Regions from separate parts of the Rhodococcus sp. AC861 genome, predicted to be linked through region 3. Evidence: predicted binding sites of a transcription regulator. Region 3 holds the regulator's gene; each other region holds the start of a gene.
What was found. The regulator LexA, encoded in region 3, represses DNA repair genes until DNA is damaged. The targets are predictions, from matches to a motif close to CGAACANNTGTTCG.

Region 1: the regulator LexA is predicted to act here: its motif matches at 3,956-3,969, upstream of AC0IX4_RS17845 (error-prone DNA polymerase).
Region 2: the regulator LexA is predicted to act here: its motif matches at 3,058-3,071, upstream of cofD (2-phospho-L-lactate transferase).

The regions. Positions count from the first base shown of each region.
Region 1 is NZ_CEEDMW010000005.1:349,879-356,078, reverse strand. It holds gene AC0IX4_RS17865 (MMPL family transporter) at 1-1,304, opposite strand, end outside; gene surE (5'/3'-nucleotidase SurE) at 1,415-2,230, opposite strand; gene AC0IX4_RS17855 (1-phosphofructokinase family hexose kinase) at 2,256-3,218, opposite strand; gene AC0IX4_RS17850 (hypothetical protein) at 3,265-3,789, opposite strand; gene AC0IX4_RS17845 (error-prone DNA polymerase) at 3,988-6,200, shown strand, end outside.
Region 2 is NZ_CEEDMW010000005.1:190,698-196,897, forward strand. It holds gene AC0IX4_RS17135 (phosphomannomutase/phosphoglucomutase) at 1-1,359, opposite strand, end outside; gene AC0IX4_RS17140 (DUF3499 domain-containing protein) at 1,482-1,889, opposite strand; gene AC0IX4_RS17145 (metallopeptidase family protein) at 2,063-2,485, shown strand; gene AC0IX4_RS17150 (WhiB family transcriptional regulator) at 2,495-2,767, opposite strand; gene cofD (2-phospho-L-lactate transferase) at 3,310-4,266, shown strand; gene AC0IX4_RS17160 (coenzyme F420-0:L-glutamate ligase) at 4,263-5,612, shown strand; gene AC0IX4_RS17165 (NUDIX hydrolase) at 5,609-6,184, shown strand; gene manB (mannose-1-phosphate guanylyltransferase) at 6,181-6,200, opposite strand, start outside.
Region 3 is NZ_CEEDMW010000003.1:399,933-406,132, forward strand. It holds gene AC0IX4_RS11410 (hypothetical protein) at 1-155, shown strand, start outside; gene AC0IX4_RS11415 (IMPACT family protein) at 165-788, shown strand; gene AC0IX4_RS11420 (acyl-CoA dehydrogenase family protein) at 952-2,094, shown strand; gene lexA (transcriptional repressor LexA) at 2,156-2,935, opposite strand; gene AC0IX4_RS11430 (hypothetical protein) at 3,117-3,629, shown strand; gene nrdR (transcriptional regulator NrdR) at 3,740-4,222, shown strand; gene hrpA (ATP-dependent RNA helicase HrpA) at 4,219-6,200, opposite strand, start outside.

The DNA of each region.
Region 1 (6,200 bases), on a different contig from region 3:
GCGGGACCGTCCGGCCGCGCCGACTCTCCGTCCAACACGATGGTGGCGCTGTCGCCGGTGCTGCTGAAGTCGGAGGACAGGGTCTCGAACGCGATACGCGCGGGATCGTCGGCGGGGAGCGCGGTGTAGGACACCTCGCCCAACTGGGCCTTGACCAGCGGTGCGGCAACGACCAGCAGGCCGACGATGATCAGGGTGGCGACAGTGATGGGGCGCTTCATCACCTTCGTGACGACGCCGCCCCAGAACTTGTGGGCGCGTGCATCTCCGCGATCCGAGGCGGTCCTCGACCAGGTGATGGCATTGATGCGGTGACCCAGCATGGCCAGGACGGCCGGTACAGCCGTCAACGACAGCAGAGCCGCACATCCGACGGCCGCCATCGCGCCGAAGCCGAGGGATCTGATGATGGCCTGCGGGAAGACGAGCATCCCCGCGAAGGCGCAGATGAGCAGCAGACCGGAGAAGACGATGGTGCGCCCGGCGGTGAGCATCGTGCGCCGTGCGGCCTCGTGGGACGTGGCTCCGCCCCTGAGTTCCTCGCGGAACCTGCTGACGATGAAGAGGCCGTAGTCGATGGCGAGTCCGAGACCCAGCAGGCTGGCGACGTTGACGGCGAAGGAACTGATCTCGGTGAACGTGGTGAAGATGCGCAGGACTGTCAGCGCGCCGGCCACCGACAGCGCTCCCACGATCACGGGGACTGCGGCGGCCACGACGCCGCCGAAGATGACGACCAGAAGAATCAGCGTGATCGGGATGGCGATGATCTCGGCGCGGACCAAGTCTTCCTGGAGCTGGGTGTTGAAGGAGACGCCGGCGACGGAGGCGCCCGCGAACTGCGTGTCGATGCCGGCGACCTCCAGCTTGGGGAGCAACTCCGAGAACGACGCGACGGTGATGCCGCTGGCGTCGCCGAGGGTGACGGTCGCGAGTCCCTTCGTGCCGTCCTTGCTCTCCAGGAACGGCTTCTGCACCGGTCCGGCCGTCCAGTAGGAGGTGATGTCGTTCGGACCCACCTCCGCCCGGAACGCGTCGAGCACCGGCGTGACGTCCGCGCCGATGTCGTCGAGCGTGCGGCCGTCGGGCGCGGAGTAGATGACGATGATGTCCGGGGCGGCGGTTCCCAGGCCCTGGATCTGTCGGGCGACCTGCACGGCCTCGCTGCCGGGATCCTCGTATCCGCCCTGGCTGAGGCTGCCGAAGACCCCGAGTCCCCACGTGGCGCCTGCCAGAACGATGACGATCGCGGCGGTCAGGACCCACCGTGCCCGCGACACCACGAACGAAGCCCAGCGAGTCACAGAAAATCCCCTATGTGGTCGTGCCGATCGGTCGTCGACGTCAGACAAACCCTAGTGACTGTTCTCGAGGAAACTCTGTGGGAGCGCTCGACCGGCGTGTGGTCCTGGACTCACCGAGCCTGCGTGAGGGACGTGGTGTCCACCTCGACTGCAGACGGCGGGCGTAGCGCCGTGACCGTCGCCCACCCCCGCGCGACCAGGCCGGCGTCGCTCTCGTCGTCGTCGGCTGCCGCGATGGCGTCGAAACGCACGGTCACGAATTCGTCGTCCTTCTCACCGATCTCGGCCTGGACCGCGCCGAAGGCGGCGAGCTCTGCCGACCGGACGCCGCGGAGGTCCGACGGGGGGACCGGCGGGATGTTGACGTTGAGCACCCACTCGGAGGACCGATGCTCCAGGAACCACTCGAGTGTCTGCCGCGCCACCAGCCGCGCGGTGTCCCACGTCGTCACGTCGGTCCTCGCCTCGTGCGCCACCCTGTCGTGGATGTCCGGCGGCGCTGCGAGCGAAGCGGTGTCCAGGCCCGCCAGTGAGAAGGCCATCGACGGAACGCCGTGGGTGAGCGCCGTCAGAGCGGCGCCGACGGTTCCCGAATGCAGGACGGCCGACCCGGTGTTGGGTCCGTGGTTGATGCCGGACAACACGACATCGGGGCGCGGACCGAAGGCGCCGCGCGTCGCCACGAAGGCGACCATGGCCGGCGACGCCTGCACCGCGTAGGCGTCGACATCGAGATCGGCGACGGCGGCACGCGAGAAGACGAGCTGGTCACGATTCTGCAGCGCCGACAGCGAGGCACTGGCGCCGCTGCGTTCCTCGTGAGGTGCGGCGACCACGACGTTGAGTCCGGCGTCGACGGCCACCCGGGCGAGTACCGCGATGCCGTGGCTGTCGATGCCGTCGTCGTTGGTGATGAGTGCGAGCACGTCGATGTCCTCCTGCGGTGAGTAATCAGGGCCGGAAGGGTCTGACGTCCACCGCGGCGGTGAGAGTCTCGACCAGCCCCAGCTGTCCTGTACCCAATCCCTTGCGGGTCACGTTCGCCGTTCCCGCTGCACCGCCCAGCCGCAGCGCTTCCTCCATCGACTTCCCGCGGGCCAGTGCGGTGGCGATGCCGGCGCTCATCGAGTCGCCGGCGCCGTGGTGATCGGTCTGCTCGAGGCCCGGTGTCACCACTTCGAGGACGACTCCGTCGACCAGCGCGAGCGCCGGATCGGCGGCTCGGGACAGGACGACGGTGTCGGCGCCCTCGTCGTGCAGTGCCCGCATCGCGTCGATCAGGGCATCCGGGTCGTCGGAGTCGGCGCGGCCGTCCTCGATCAGGTCCTCGTGGCTCATCTTCAGCACGGTGAGGCCACCCTGCAGCGCTGCCGTCATCGTGGGGCCGGACAGATCGGCCACGACGGGCTTGCCCAGTGACCGGAAATCCGAGGCGAGTCGACGGTAGAAGTCGGCAGGGACGACGGATTCGGTGTGCGGTCCACCGAGCAGGACGATGTCGGACGACGCGCCGCACTCGAGCGTGATGCCGTACAGGTCGTCGAGAGCGTGCCGTGGCAGGTGCGGGGGATCGACGGTCGCGACCTCGGTGCGCTCACCGTCGCGTCGATCATGGATGTAGGAACCGGACTCGTGGCCGATGTCGATGGCCCGCACGGTGATGCCCTCGCGGTGGATCAGGTCGCGCAGCACTCCACCGCTCTCGCCACCGAACGCGCCCGTGAGCGTCACGTCCATGCCGAGGTTGGTGGCCATGCGGGCGATCCAATGTCCCTGGCCACCGGCGTGGATGTGCAGTTCCTGGTCGCCGTTGGGGGCTGTGTCCACGGTGATGGTCAGCAGCGGGGACGGCGCGAAGACGGTGGCTGTAGGCGCATGGTCGTCGGTGGGCGTCGGAGAAGCGGTGGGGAACATCGCAGCTAATTGCCCGATTAGTCCGGTTCTCAAACCCGGAGAACGGTCAGCTGCCGAAGGCCTCCGCAAGGTCGTCGAGCGACGGGAAAGCCGGTTCCGGTGCTGCCTCCGGCACCGTGATCACCGTCGACGCCTGCTGGACCGTGTACACGGTCCAGGGCAACACCGTGGCCATGTACTCCGCGAAGCCGGGGTAGTCGGACACCCACATCGCCTCGGTCGTGTCGCCGTCGCGGAGCGCGCAGGTGGCCAGCACGACGTACGAGCCGGGAGGCGCGTCGGACACCGTCTGGGTCGACGTGCCGGGTTCGATGTCGCCGCTGTCGTAGAGGGTCTGACCGGGTCCGAGAATGTCCTCCAGGGGCGGCAGAACACCGCCCGGTGCGGGTGCCAACGACGTGGCGCAGCTGAGGGTGCCGTCTGCAGCGGAGGTGATGGTGTCGGTGACGGACGTGCCGTCGACAGCGAACGCGTACGTGACGTCGGTGGGTTCCGCCGCGGCTGCGAGACCGGGAGTGGCGAGGGCCAGAGGGATCACGGCTGCTGCGGCGAGAATGGTGCGGGTGAGCATTCGCACGGCATGTCCTTGTCATCGTCGATGGTCGCTTCCGCGGTAAGTGTGCAACGGAAGCGGACCATTCGGCACCTTTCGTACCGGACGTCCCCGTGAGGGTGCGGTTCCGGGCCGGACCACGGTTTCGTCGACTTGCCGCCGGGGCGGACGTGGTGGTCCAATGGGAACATACGTTCGAACGAATGAGGGTGCGTCATGGGATGGAACGACGGACCGCCCAGCTGGACCGAGATGGAGCGGCTGCTCTCGGGAAAGCCCCGTGTCATCGATCCGCTGGCCGCGGGCGACGGCGGTGACAGTCCGGCCTGGTCGCGGAAGCGGGATCCGTACGAGGGCGCGGTGGTGCGCCCACAGAACACCGTCCCCTACGCCGAGTTGCACGCGCATTCGTCGTTCAGCTTTCTCGACGGAGCTTCCCAGCCGGAGGAGATGGTCGAGGAGGCCGTCCGGCTGGGTCTCGACGCCATCGCGCTGACCGACCACGACGGCATGTACGGCGTCGTGCGCTTCGCCGAAGCGGCGCGCGAGCTGGACATGAAGACGGTGTTCGGCTCCGAGCTCTCCCTGGGGGAAACGGGTTTGCCGACCGAATCACGCACCGGCGCAGCCGATCCGGACGGAACTCATCTTCTGGTTCTCGCTCGCGGGCAGGAAGGCTACCGACGGCTCTCCCGGGAGATCGCCACCGCGCATCTCGCCGGGGGCGAGAAGGGGCGTCCGCGCTACGACATCGATGCGCTTGCCGACGCAGCGGGCGGGCACTGGCAGATCCTGACCGGGTGCCGCAAGGGCAGTGTGCGGCGTGCGCTGGCCGAGAGCGGGCCGGCGGCGGCAGAGCAGGCGCTACGGGAACTCGTCGACAGGTTCGGTCGGGATCGGGTCACGGTGGAGCTGACCCGTCAGGGAATCGCGGAGGACGACGACCGCAACGACGTCCTCGCGGAACTGGCCCAGCGGTTGTCGCTGCCCGTCATCGCCACCACGTCGGCGCACTTCGCGCGGCCCGGCCGTCGGCGACTGGCCATGGCGATGGCGGCGGTGCGCTCGCGCCGCAGTCTCGACGACGCGTCGGGTTGGCTTCCGCCGCTGGGTGGGACGCACCTGCGCTCCGGCGCAGAAATGGCGCAGCTGTTCTCGGCGTATCCCACCGCCGTGTCCCATGCCGCGGCACTGGGGGAGGAGTGCGCATTCGACCTGCACCTCATCGCGCCGCAGCTGCCGCCGTTCGACGTACCGGAGGGCCACACCGAGATCACGTGGCTCCACGAGTTGACGATGCGCGGTGCCGAGCGTCGCTACGGTCGACGCGAGGACGAACCAGCGGCCTACGCCCAGATCGACCGCGAACTCACCGTCATCACCGAACTCGACTTCCCCGGCTACTTCCTGGTGGTCCACGACATCGTCGACTTCTGCAAACGCGCCGACATTCTGTGTCAGGGCCGAGGATCCGCGGCCAACTCGGCGGTCTGCTACGCCATCGGCATCACCAACGTCGACCCCGTGCGCAACGGGTTGCTGTTCGAACGTTTCCTCTCCGTCGAGCGCGACGGCCCACCCGACATCGACGTGGACATCGAGTCCGACCGTCGTGAAGAAGCCATCCAGCACGTCTACGCCAAGTACGGGCGCGGGTACGCGGCGCAGGTGGCCAACGTGATCACCTATCGCGGCAAGTCCTCCGTGCGGGACATGGCCCGAGCGCTGGGTGCATCGCAAGGGCAGCAGGACGCGTGGAGCAAGCAGATCACCCGCTGGTCCGGCGTGCCGGGCCGCGACCTGTCCGCCGAGGCCCGCGAGACCACCATCCCGCTCCCGGTGCTCGAACTCGCCGCGCAGATCGAGAACTTCCCACGGCATCTCGGCATCCACTCCGGCGGCATGGTGATCTGCGATCGGCCGATCGCCGACGTGTGCCCCGTCGAGTGGGCGCGCATGGAGAACCGCACCGTGCTGCAGTGGGACAAGGACGACTGTGCCGCAGTGGGACTCGTGAAGTTCGACATGCTGGGACTCGGTATGCTCTCGGCGCTGCACTACATGATCGACCTGGTGAAGGAGCACAAGGGACTGCACGTCGACCTCGCCGAACTCGACCTCGGCGAGGCCGCGGTCTACGAGATGCTGCAGCGCGCGGATTCGGTCGGCGTCTTCCAGGTGGAGTCACGTGCTCAGATGGCGACGCTCCCGCGACTGAAACCGCGGGAGTTCTACGACCTCGTCGTCGAGGTCGCCCTCATCAGACCCGGACCCATCCAAGGACATTCGGTGCATCCCTACGTCCGTCGACGCAACGGACTCGAGCCCGTGACGTTCGACCACCCGTCGCTCGAACGTGCTCTCGAACGCACACTGGGTGTTCCGCTGTTCCAGGAGCAGTTGATGCAGATGGCCGTCGACGTCGCGGG
Region 2 (6,200 bases), on a different contig from region 3:
GATGCTCAGGATCTCCGTGGTCAGACGGTCGACGTCCTCGTCGGTGCGCGCTTCCACATTGAGGCGCAGAAGGGGTTCCGTGTTCGACGAGCGCAGGCTGAACCACGCTGCGTCTCCCAGATCGATCGTCACACCGTCGAGCTCGTCCACCGCGACCGTGCGGTCGGCGAACGCCTCGACGACGGCCGCAGTCCGCCCCGCTGCGTCCGCGACGGTCGAATTGATCTCTCCCGACGCCGAATACACCTCGTACTTGCTCATCAGTTCCGACAGCGGCCGATCCTGCGTACCCAGCGCGGCGAGGACGTGGAGGGCGGCCAGCATGCCCGAGTCGGCACCCCAGAAGTCGCGGAAGTAGTAGTGAGCGGAGTGCTCTCCACCGAAGACCGCACCCGTCTCGGCCATGAGCGCCTTGATGAACGAATGTCCGACGCGTGTCCGCACCGCGGTGCCGCCGAGTCGCTCGACGAGCTCGGGGACCGAGCGTGAGGTGATCAGGTTGTGGATGATCGTCGATTCCGGGTGCTTCGCGAGTTCCCGCTCGGCCACCAGTGCCGTGATCGCCGACGGCGACACGGGCTCGCCGCGCTCGTCCACCACGAAGCATCGGTCGGCGTCGCCGTCGAAGGCGAGTCCGATGTCGGCGCCGGTCTCCCGCACGAACTTCTGTAGATCGACGAGGTTGGCCGGCTCGAGCGGATTGGCCTCGTGGTTGGGGAACGTGCCGTCCAGCTCGAAGAAGAGGGGATGCACCGTGACGGGCGTCGGTGTCAACACCGCCGGAACGGTGTGCCCGCCCATGCCGTTGCCCGCATCGACGGCCACCGACAGTGAGCGGATTCCGGAGATGTCGACGAGTTCGCGCACGAAGGTCGCGTAATCCTCGAGGACGTCCTGCTCGGTGACCGATCCGATGTCACCGTCGTAGGACGGCACACCGTGCACCACGCCCTCGGAGATGGTCGCCAGACCGGAATCCTGTCCGACCGGCTTCGCGCCGGCGCGGCAGAACTTGATCCCGTTGTACTTCGCGGGGTTGTGGCTCGCCGTGAACATAGCGCCGGGGCAGTCCATGATTCCCGATGCGTAGTACAGCTGGTCCGTGGAGGCCAGACCGATGAGGACGACGTCGAGACCCTGTGCGCAGACACCCTGAGCGAATGCGGCCGACAGCGTCGGCGACGAGTCACGCATGTCGTGTCCGACGACGACGCGCCCGGACACCCCTTCCTCACGGATCAGTCGCGCGAATGCAGCGCCGACATCGGAGACGAACGCCTCGTCGATCTGTTCACCGACGACACCACGGACGTCGTACGCCTTGATGACGCTGTGAACCAGGTCAGCTGGTCTGGCCACTACACACTCCTGCAACTTCGGACGTACCGGACGGATTGGACGACGGCAGAACTGTCGTCGCCTCGTTGGAGCCTAGTGCCACAGGCTCTCTCGCGAGGTGTCGTCCGTACCCGTCGCGAGAGTCAGTTCTGCGGATCGGGCAGAACGCGCAGGTGCCCTCGGCGACCGGTACGTGCAGTCGGTGCAGAGGGGAGGTCGGAACCGGGCGCGGAGTCGGCAACCGCTCCGCGTCGCGTCGGCAGCGTGGCCGGACGCCGTCGTGAACCGGCTTCTCGAACAGCTTCGGCGAGAGCCGTCAGATCGTCGTCGTCGGGACTCGAGGGAGAGAATCCACCTTCGTAGCGCACCATTTCCCACCCCTTGGGGGCAGTGGTGGACACTCCGTGTACCTCGCACAGGTCCCACGAGTGGGGTTCCTCCACTGTGGCGAGGGGGCCGACGACGGCCGTGGAATCGGAGTAGACGTACGTCAACGTCGCAACGGCCGGTCTGTTACATCCCGGTCGGCAGCATCCCCGCACAGCTCTCACACACCGAACCTTAGCGCCCGGCGATCGGTCGGTTGCGCCGACACGCCACTGATGCTTCCGTCACGCCCGGCCGTACCATGATCGCCGTGACGTCCACCGGATCAGCCTCGTCCCGCAACGGTAGGCCCAGCCGCCCGTCGACGTCGCGGTCCGCGGCACGACGCGGACGGGGCATGCGCGGAACCCTTCTCCCCGAGTCGGTCCCTGCCCGCAAGTCGCGTGCGGAGAAGTTCGACGCCGCTGTACTCGATGCGTTCGCCGAGATCGATCGGAAGTGGCACGACCGCCTGGTGAAACTCGACATCGCTGTCGACGACGTGCCGAAGATCCGAGCCGTCGACCCGGAATCGGTGAACTGGCCGCCGGAGGTCGTGGCCGAAGGACCGGTGCCGCTGTCGCGACTCGTCCCCGCGGGAGTGGACACGCGGGGGGCGACGACACGGGCGAGAATCGTTCTGTTCCGGCGCCCGTTGGAGCGACGGGCACATACGTCGCTGGAGCTGACGGATCTGGTACACGACGTGCTCGTGGAGCAGGTAGCGACCTACCTCGGCGTCACCCCCGAGGTCGTGGATCCCGACCCCGAGGAAAGCTGAGCGAGCGGCTCAGATGATGCCGCGCTTGAGGCGCCGACGCTCGCGCTCGGACAGGCCGCCCCAGATGCCGAAGCGCTCGTCGTGGGCCAGTGCGTAGTCGAGGCAGTCGTCCTTGACCTCGCAGCCGAGGCAGATCCGCTTGGCCTCGCGGGTGGAGCCGCCCTTCTCGGGGAAGAACGCCTCCGGATCCGTCTGAGCGCACAGTGCGCGTTCCTGCCACTGCTCCTCGAGGGAGTCCGCATCGTCGAGCACCAGGCTGAGATGCTGTGCGGGAGCGGGCATCCCGAGGCTGGTGAGCGGAGGGTCGACCTCGCGGTCGGGACCCTCGATCGGCTCGATGGTCTCGTAGTCGGCGTCGGCATTCTCGGGGTCGTGGACCTCGAGACGGTCGACGACGGAATCCTCACGACCGAAGTCCTGGTGTTGTTCAGGCATCACTTCCGCCTCCTCACCTGTTCGAGCGCAGTTGTTGTCGGTCATTTGTGTCGATGATCGACCGTGAAGCCGGATCGAAGAGCGAGTCGCCGTGACACCCGGACGGAACGAGGATCGAGGACCCCGCCGTCACCATGGGAACACGTGTTCGAACGATGGTTCGCTGCAAGCGATTCCGCCGTCCGAACCGGTAATGACATGACTGTGATTAGACACGCCGCGGTGTGTCGCGGTCAAGCGGACGGGACTTTCTGCAATACCATCCGATTCCCCGTTCTCCCGGAAGGCGACGTGCGTACGGTGTTTCGCGTCGGATGCACCGTGCCGGGCCCGGCGAGGCCACGCCCGGCGAAATCCCCGGCGGTCGCCACAGCCTAGGCTCGAGAACCATGAAGGTGACTGTGGTGGTGGGCGGCGTCGGCGGCGCACGATTCCTCCAGGGCGTACGGGCATTTCTCGGCGACGACGGCGACGTGACGGCGGTGGTCAACGTCGGAGACGACGTGTGGATGCACGGCCTTCGCATCACACCGGATCTCGACACCTGCATGTACACCCTCGGCGACGGCATCGATACCGACCGCGGGTGGGGTCGTCGCAACGAGACCTGGAGTGTCAAGGAGGAACTCGCCGCGTACGGAGCTCAGCCCGACTGGTTCGGACTGGGCGACCGCGACATCGCGACCCACCTCATCCGTACTCGCATGCTCCGCACCGGGTACCCGTTGTCGGCCGTGGTCGAAGCACTATGCGACCGGTGGTCGCCGGGTGTCCGCCTCATCCCGGTCACCGACGATCGCAGTGAGACACACGTCGTCATCACCGATCCGGAGGACGGCACCGACAAGGCAGTCCATTTCCAGGAATGGTGGGTCCGTCACCGAGCCGCTGTGACCACTCACAGTTTCGCGTACGTCGGCGCCGACAAGGCGACTCCGGCAGAGGGCGTGCTCGAAGCCATCGAGACGGCCGACGTCGTGATTCTCGCGCCGTCCAACCCTGTGGTCAGCATCGGAGCCGTTCTGGCCGTGCCGGGAATCCGCTCGGCGTTGCGCACGACCTCCGCCAAGGTGGTCGGCCTCTCCCCCGTCATCGACGGCAAACCTCTCCGAGGAATGGCCGACGAATGCCTCAGCGTCATCGGTGTCGAGACGACCGCGGAAGCGATCGGTCGGCACTACGGCGCACGGTCGGCGGCCGGCATCCTGGACGCCTGGTTGATCCACGAGACCGACACTGCCGACGTCCCCGGCGTCGACGTCCGCGCGGTGCCGCTGCTGATGACGGAACCGTCCGTGACGGCGAAGATGGTCGAGGCCGCACTCGACGCCGCGGGTGTTCTGTGACGACACCCGGCGATCACGCACCCGGCGGTTCCCTCGAGATCGTTCCCGTCCCGGGGCTGCCCGAGTTCCGCCCCGGCGACGATCTCGTCGCGGCCCTGACCACGGCGGCTCCGTGGCTGGTGGACGGCGACGTCCTCGTGGTCACCAGCAAGATCCTGTCCAAGGTCGAGGGACGCCTCGTGTCCGCACCGGTGGACGCCGAGGAACGAGATGCCCTCAGGCGCACGTTGGTCGAGCAGGAGGCCGTCCGTGTCCTGGCACAGCGTGGGCGCACGCTCATCACGGAGAACAAGCTCGGCATCGTGCAAGCGGCCTCCGGCATCGACGGGTCCAACGTGGCCACCTCCGAACTCGCGCTACTGCCCGAGGACCCGGACGCATCGGCGCGCGCTCTGCGCGACGGGGTCCTGCGCACCCTCGGTGTCCGCGTCGCCGTCGTCGTCACGGACACCATGGGTCGAGCCTGGCGCAACGGGCAGACCGACAACGCCATCGGATCCGCCGGCCTGCCCGTGCTGCACAAGTACGCCGGCGGCCGCGACAGCCAGGGCAACGATCTGCTGGTGACCGAGGTCGCTCTCGCCGACGAACTCGCCTCTGCCGGTGACCTGGTCAAGGGGAAGCTCGGCTCCGTTCCCGTCGCCGTGGTCCGAGGACTCGACATGGTCGACGACGGGTCGTCGGCACGTGACCTGGTCCGCCCCGGCGAGGACGATCTGTTCTGGCTCGGTACCGAGGAGGCGTGGCGTCGCGGCGCGATCGGCGCGGTGTCCGCTCGACGCTCCGTTCGCGACTTCGATTCCGCACCGGTGGATCCCGTGACCGTCGATGCGGCCGTGACCGATGCGCTCAGCGCGCCCGCACCCCACCACTCACACCCGATGCGGTACGTCGCGGTGCGAACGCCCTCGGTGCGCACGGCACTTCTCGACGCGATGGCGGCACGGTGGCGCGAGGATCTCGAGCGGGACGGGAAGAGTGCGGAGTCCGTCGCGGCTCGGCTGGCCCGGGGCGATCTTCTGCGCGATGCCCCGGAACTACTTCTCGCGTTCGTCGTCCTCGAGGACGCGCACGACTATCCGGATGCCGAGCGCAGCGCTGCGGAGGCGACGATGTTCACGGTCGCGGCCGGGGCATCGGTCCAGGCCCTGCTGGTCTCGCTCGCCGCCCGCGGCCTCGGAAGTTGCTGGGTCGGTTCCACGATCTTCGCCGCGGATGTCGTGCGGACGCAGCTGGAACTGCCCGACGAGTGGCAGCCGGCCGGTGCGATCGCCGTCGGCCATCCTCGGACGGCGCCGGCTCCGCGCCCCTCCACCACACCCGGCGCCGCGCTCGTGGTGCTGTGACCGAGCGAACGAGCGCGCCCGGGACCCTGCACGGGTCCGCCGTGGACATCCTCCGCACGTGGGACACCGACGATCCCCACGACGACACCATGCGGCACACCATGCTCGCGTTCCTCGACAGCGCGCCGAAGGGGTGCCTTCGGGAGAACGTGGCCGGTCACATCACGGCGTCGGCTCTGGTTCTCGATCGGGACGGGTGCCACGTGCTCCTGACACTGCACCCGCGGGTCGGTCGTTGGCTGCAGCTGGGCGGCCACTGCGAACCCGAGGACGCGACCGTGCGGGACGCCGCGTTGCGGGAAGCGCGGGAAGAGAGCGGCGTCGAGGACCTGATTCTCGAACCCGAGTTGCTGTCCATCCACACGCACCCGATCACGTGTTCGCTGGGTGTACCCACCCGTCATCTCGACTTGCGGTTCGTGGTCCGCGCTGCGAACGACGCTCACATCGTGCGCAGCGCGGAATCGAACGATCTCCGCTGGTGGCCCGTCGACGACCTCCCTGACGGGGAGGAAGGCGCCGAGCGAGAGGTGTTGCGCGAGATGATCACTCGCGCCGAACGACGCCGCTAGACGTCGGTCGAGAAGC
Region 3 (6,200 bases):
TCGATCTGCTGCAAGGCTGCAGTGGATCTGCTCTGTTCGTCGGAGCCCTGGCGCTGAATGCCGTTCCGGGTTGGTACTGGTGGGTGACCGCGGCGCTCGTCGTCTGGATTCTGCCGCCTCTCGTCCTGCAGGCCGGCCACAACCGTCGGATCTAGGCTGCCTTCGTGCCGCACACCCTCGTCTCGTCCCGACCCGTCGACGCCGAGACGGTGATCGAGCGGAGCCGGTTCCTTGCCCGTGTGGTCGCCGTCCGTACGGAGTCCGCGGCGCTCGAGGTGGTCGCCGCGGTGACCGCAGAGTTCCCCGACGCCGGCCACCACTGCTGGGCCTTCGTCGTCGGCGCAGATCAGGAACACCGCCGTCAGCGCGCATCGGACGACGGTGAACCCGGTGGCACGGCGGGCGTTCCCATGCTCGGCGTGCTGACCGGCCGCGATCTCGTCGATGTGGTGGCTGTCGTCAGCCGCTGGTTCGGGGGCGTCAAGCTGGGGGCCGGTGGCTTGGTGCGCGCGTACTCGGGTGCGGTGAGTGCGGCGCTCGACCGTGCGGAGGTGGGCGAGCTCGCGCGTGTCGACGTTCTCGAGATGGCCTTGTCCCATGCGGATGCCGGTCGGGTGGAGGGCGTTCTGCGCGTGCACGCATTCGTCATCGACGACGTCGCCTACGGGTCCGACGTGCGCCTGCGGGTGATCGGGGACGGTGACCGGCTCGACGGTGTCCTCGCGTCGGCGACCAGCGGAAGTGTCGTCGCCGAGCGCGTCGGGCACCGGTGGGTGCTCGAGTTCTGAGGCCGCAGGGTGCGCTGAGCCGCGGATACCGCGGCTCACCGCACCGAACTCCGCCCGGCGACGGCACCGCAGTCACCGAACGTGCTCGCACTGGTCATCGACCCAGCGTGCACTCGGGTTCTACTCTCGAGTGAGATCCGCCGTACGCCTAACGAGGAGAACCATGAAGCGCACGTTGTTCGAGGCCGAGCACGACCTCTTCCGCAGCTCGTACAAGAAATTTCTCGAGCAGCATGTCGCGCCGCATCACGCCGAGTGGGAGACCCAGAACATCGTCGACCGCGGCGTGTGGGTCGAGGCCGGTAAGCAGGGCTTCCTGGGCATGGCCGTGCCGGAGGAGTTCGGCGGCGGCGGGGTCAAGGACTTCCGCTACAACGCCATCGTCACCGAGGAGACCACGGCCGGTGGCTACAGCGGCATCGGGTTCACGCTGCACAACGACGTCGTCGCTCCGTACCTCATCGAGCTGACGAACGACGAGCAGAAGCAGCGCTGGCTGCCCGGCTTCTGCTCCGGTGAGCTGATCACCGCGATCGCGATGACCGAGCCGGGTACCGGTAGCGACCTGCAGGGCATCAAGACCAAGGCCGTCCGTGACGGTGACGACTGGGTGCTCAACGGCTCCAAGACGTTCATCACCAACGGCATCAATGCCGACATCATCATCGTGGTGGCGTGCACCGATCCCGAGAAGGGCGCGCAGGGCTTCAGCCTGTTCGTCGTCGAGCGCGACATGCCCGGATTCGAGCGCGGCCGCAACCTCGACAAGATCGGTATGAAGGCGCAGGACACCGCGGAGCTCAGCTTCACCGACGTCCGCATTCCCGCCGCCAACATGCTCGGCGAGGAGGGCATGGGCTTCATCTACCTGATGCAGAACCTGCCTCAGGAGCGTCTGTCGATCGCCGTCGTCGCGGCTGCCGCGATGGAGTCGGCGCTGGCGATGACGATCCAGTACTGCAAGGACCGCAAGGCGTTCGGGAAGCCGATCGGCAAGTTCCAGAACACACGCTTCGTGCTCGCCGAGTGCGCGACCGAGACGACTGCCGTCCGCATCATGGTGGACAAGTACATCGAGCAGCTCAACGCGAACGAGCTGTCGGTGCAGGAAGCCGCCATGGCCAAGTGGTGGACCACCGAGAACCAGGTCAAGCTCATCGACCGGTGCCTGCAGCTGCACGGCGGCTACGGCTACATGAAGGAATACCCGATCGCCAAGGCGTACATGGACTCTCGTGTCCAGACGATCTACGGCGGTACGACCGAGATCATGAAGGAGATCATCGGTCGCGGGTTGGATCTGTAACCACACCGAACACGACGAAGCCGGCGCTGGAAATCCAGCGCCGGCTTTCGTGTGTCGTGGATCAGAGCTTGCGCATCACCGTGACGACCTTGCCCAGGACCACGGCGTCGTTACCGGGAATAGGTTCGAACAGGTCGTTGTGGGGGAGCAGCCACACGTCGCCGCCGGTGCGCTTGAACGTCTTGACCGTGGCTTCGCCGTCGATCATGGCGGCAACGATGTCGCCGTTGTCCGCGACGTTCTGCTGGCGGACCACGACCCAGTCGCCGTCGCAGATCGCGGCGTCGATCATCGACTCGCCGACGACGCGCAGCAGGAACAGAGAGCCGGACCCGACGAGCTCACGTGGCAACGGGAAGACGTCTTCCACGGCCTGCTCGGCAAGGATCGGACCGCCGGCGGCGATCCGGCCGAGGACGGGAACGAACGTCGGCACGGGTAGACGGTCGTCGTCACCGTTCGACGTGGACGTGTCGAGGTGGTTGGTGGTGTCCGACGCGACCATGTCGTCCTGCGCGACGGCAGGTGCAGTCTCGGGCCGCCCGTTCTCGCCGGGCAGTCGCACGTCGACTGCACGGGGACGGTTGGGATCGCGACGGAGGAAGCCCTTACGCTCGAGAGTGCGGAGCTGATGGGCGACCGACGACGTGGACGTCAGGCCGACGGCATCGCCGATCTCGCGGATGCTGGGCGGATACCCGCGCTCGGTGACGGACGCACGGATCACCTCGAGAACGCGCCGCTGACGTTCGGTGAGACCCGAGTCGGTGTCGGCCGTGGTGGCGGAACCGCCAGCGGTCGTGCGCCCTCCAGCCGAGCCGGATGAGCTGTCGTCCTTCATCGAGATACCTCCATCGGTGGATGCGGGTGGAACAACCAGCTCCGTGGTGCAGATGATGCTGGTGTCACGTCCGTGGTGCGTGTGTCGAACCTAAACCGAAACACCCTTCGGATCAAACACCTGTTCGATTCGTGTCGCGTGTTCGATGCACTTTGTCGGTGGGCCCTGCTATACATCGAACATGCGTTCATTCGAACGCGTGGTCGAGTGCGACGTTCGAACACTTCGGTGGGAGAGCGTCGCGGAGGCCACCGGCTATCCACGAGGAGTGGTTGCAGTGACTCGTAGTGACGTTCTGACCATCGACACCGCACGGTCCATCGATCTCGATTCTCCCGTCTCCGACCGCTGGACCTGCGACGACGAGTCCTACTGGGGCCAGGTGCCCGCCCGAACGCACGGGGCGTCGACGCAGACCCGTGGCCGCACACCGGTTCGTCGCCGGACCGCTCCGCGGGATTCGAGCCGTCCCGACGCGGGCGCGACGGACTACCGGCGTCGTTCGCCGGGCGTGTCGCAGGTCGAACACCGCACCCGTCGGTCGCACGGATTCGCGTCGATGGTTGCTGTGGCGCTGATCACAGCGGTGTCCGCTCTGGGGCTCGTGGGGCTCGCCAACATGCGATCGGCAGACGCGCCGACGCAGCCGTCCGTCTCCCAGCAGATCGACGCGGGCGTCGTCACCGGACGGTGACGACGCTGGGGTACGCGGCGACTTCGCGGTCTGCTCCTGGCGGTATCCTCGACAGGTCGGATGCCGACACGGCGTCCGAGTTGTCCGTGCTACCGAGGGGTCGCTTACCCATGCACTGCCCGTTCTGCCGCCACCCCGACTCGCGCGTCGTCGATTCGCGCGAAGCGGAAGAAGGCCAGGCGATCCGGCGGCGCCGATCCTGCCCCGAATGCGGTCGACGCTTCACGACGGTCGAGACCGCTGTGCTGTCCGTGGTCAAGCGCAGCGGCGTCAGTGAGCCGTTCAGTCGCGACAAGGTCATCAAGGGTGTCCGTCGTGCCTGCCAGGGTCGCCAGGTGGACAACGACGCGTTGGTGCTCCTGGCCCAGCAGGTCGAGGACACCGTGCGCGCGTCAGGGTCCGCGGAAATCCCCAGCAACGAGGTAGGGCTCGCCATCCTCGGCCCGCTGAGAGACCTCGACGAGGTGGCGTACCTGCGCTTCGCGTCGGTCTACCGCTCGTTCAGCAGTGCAGACGACTTCGAGCGAGAGATCGACGATCTCCGTCGGCACCGTGCCGGTCTGGACGTCCCCGAAGCCGAGCCCGCAACCTAGCGTCCGGCCGCGCGCCGAACGTCCGCGATGGTCTTGCGGACACGCTTCTCACTCACCGGGTACGCGGTTCCCAGAGTCTGAGCGAACAGATTGACTCGCAGTTCCTCGATCATCCACGCGATATCGCGCACCGCATCGCTACGGGCGACGGAGTCCGACACGGCACCCAGGAGCGCGTCGTAGTCGGCGTAGACACGATCGAGGGCATCCATACCCGCGGCGTCCCGAGTGGCGCTCGACGGAAGAGCTCTCAGTCGGCGTTCCGCACCCTGGAGGTAGCGGGGAAGATGCGGCAGATGGGACTCGCCCGTCTCGAAGACGAACCCCGGAAAGATCAGACCTTCCAGCTGCTGACGGACATCGTCGGCTGCGTCTCCTCGAGCTCCGTCGAGTGCGAGTCGGACCTGCGCAGCCGCAGCCAGGCTCGGCTCGGCGAGGCGGAGAACCGCCGCGGTTCGTCCGGCCAGTTCGCCCCGGACCGCTTTCTCCAGCGCCGCGAATGCATCAGGGCTCGATACCGGTCCGCCGTGCTTCATCATCAGTTCGTCCGCCGCGAGTGTGCGGCAGTCGTCGATGAACGCCTCGATGCTGCCATGGGGATTCTGGCCGAGGGCCAGTCGCTGCGCGGGGGAGCGGCCGGTCAGGAGGTTCTTGCCCGCCACCGGGATCGCGTCGAGAAGCAGTCGGCGGGTGCCGTTCCGCATTGCCGCGCGCTGTTCGGCCGCCGATCCGAGGACCCGCACCGCGACGCCACCCTTCTCCGCGACCAACGCCGGGTACCCGGTGACCGTCTGCGCATTGACAGTCCGTGTCACGGTGGGTTCGAGTGTGCCGATGGTCTCGGAGGTCCACCGGGTCGCGGGGGCTCGCTCGGAATCCTTCGCCGCCGCTCCTACCGCGGCGGCGGCAGCAGAACCCAGCCGCGCGCGCAGGGCGGTCAGGGATGTGTCCTTGCCCAGACGGGTGCCCGAGTCGTCCACGGCGACGAACGTCATCTTCAGGTGTCGCGGCAGAGCGGACGGATCGAAGTCGGCCGGCCGGATCGGTACGGCGCCCATGCGGGTGAGCTCACGCGAGAGCGCAGCCAGCAACGGCTCCGTGCGGGGACGCATCGCCGCGACTGCCGCCGCCGCATGATCCGGAGCGGGAACGACGTTGCGCCGCAGCTCTTTCGGGAGTGTCTTGATCAGGGCGGTGACGAGTTCCACGCGCATGCCGGGAACGAGCCAGTCGAATCCGACGTCCGCTACCTGCGGCAACAGAGCGATCGGAATGGTGATGGTGACGCCGTCGTCCTCACGTCCGGGTTCGAACTGATACGTGAGCGGGAACTGCAACTCACCCTGGCGCCACGCGTCCGGGTAGTCGCCGCCCAGGACGGCAGCCGCCGCCGGGTTGACGACGGTCGTCCGATCGAAGTCGAGCAGAGCTGGTGTCGTCCTCGACGTCTTCTTCCACCACCGGTCGAAGTGACGTGCCGAGACGACGGTGGCCGGGATCCTCTCGTCGTAGAACGCGAACAGCGTGTCGTCGTCGACGACGATGTCGCGGCGACGAGCACGCGACTCCAGTTCCTCTGCGTCGCTGCGCATCTCCTGATTCGCGTGGAAGAAGCGGTGGTGCGTGCGCCACTCGCCCTGCACGAGGGCGTGCCGGATGAACAGATCCCGCGAGATCTCGGGATCGATCGAGCTGAACGTGACCGGGCGGCGAGCCGCGAGCGGAATCCCGTACAGCGTGACGCGCTCGTAGGCCATCGCGACTTCGCGCTTCGTCGACCAGTGCGGCTCCGAGTACTGACGTTTGATCAGGTGCGGCGCCAACTTCTCGGCCCACTCGGGCTCGATGCGCGCACCCATGCGCGCCCACAGTCGACTCGTCTCCACGAGTTCGGCCGCCATGATCCACCGCGGAGGCTTACGGAACAGCGACGAGCCGGGGAACACGGCGAACGACGACCCGCGCGCTCCGAGGAAGT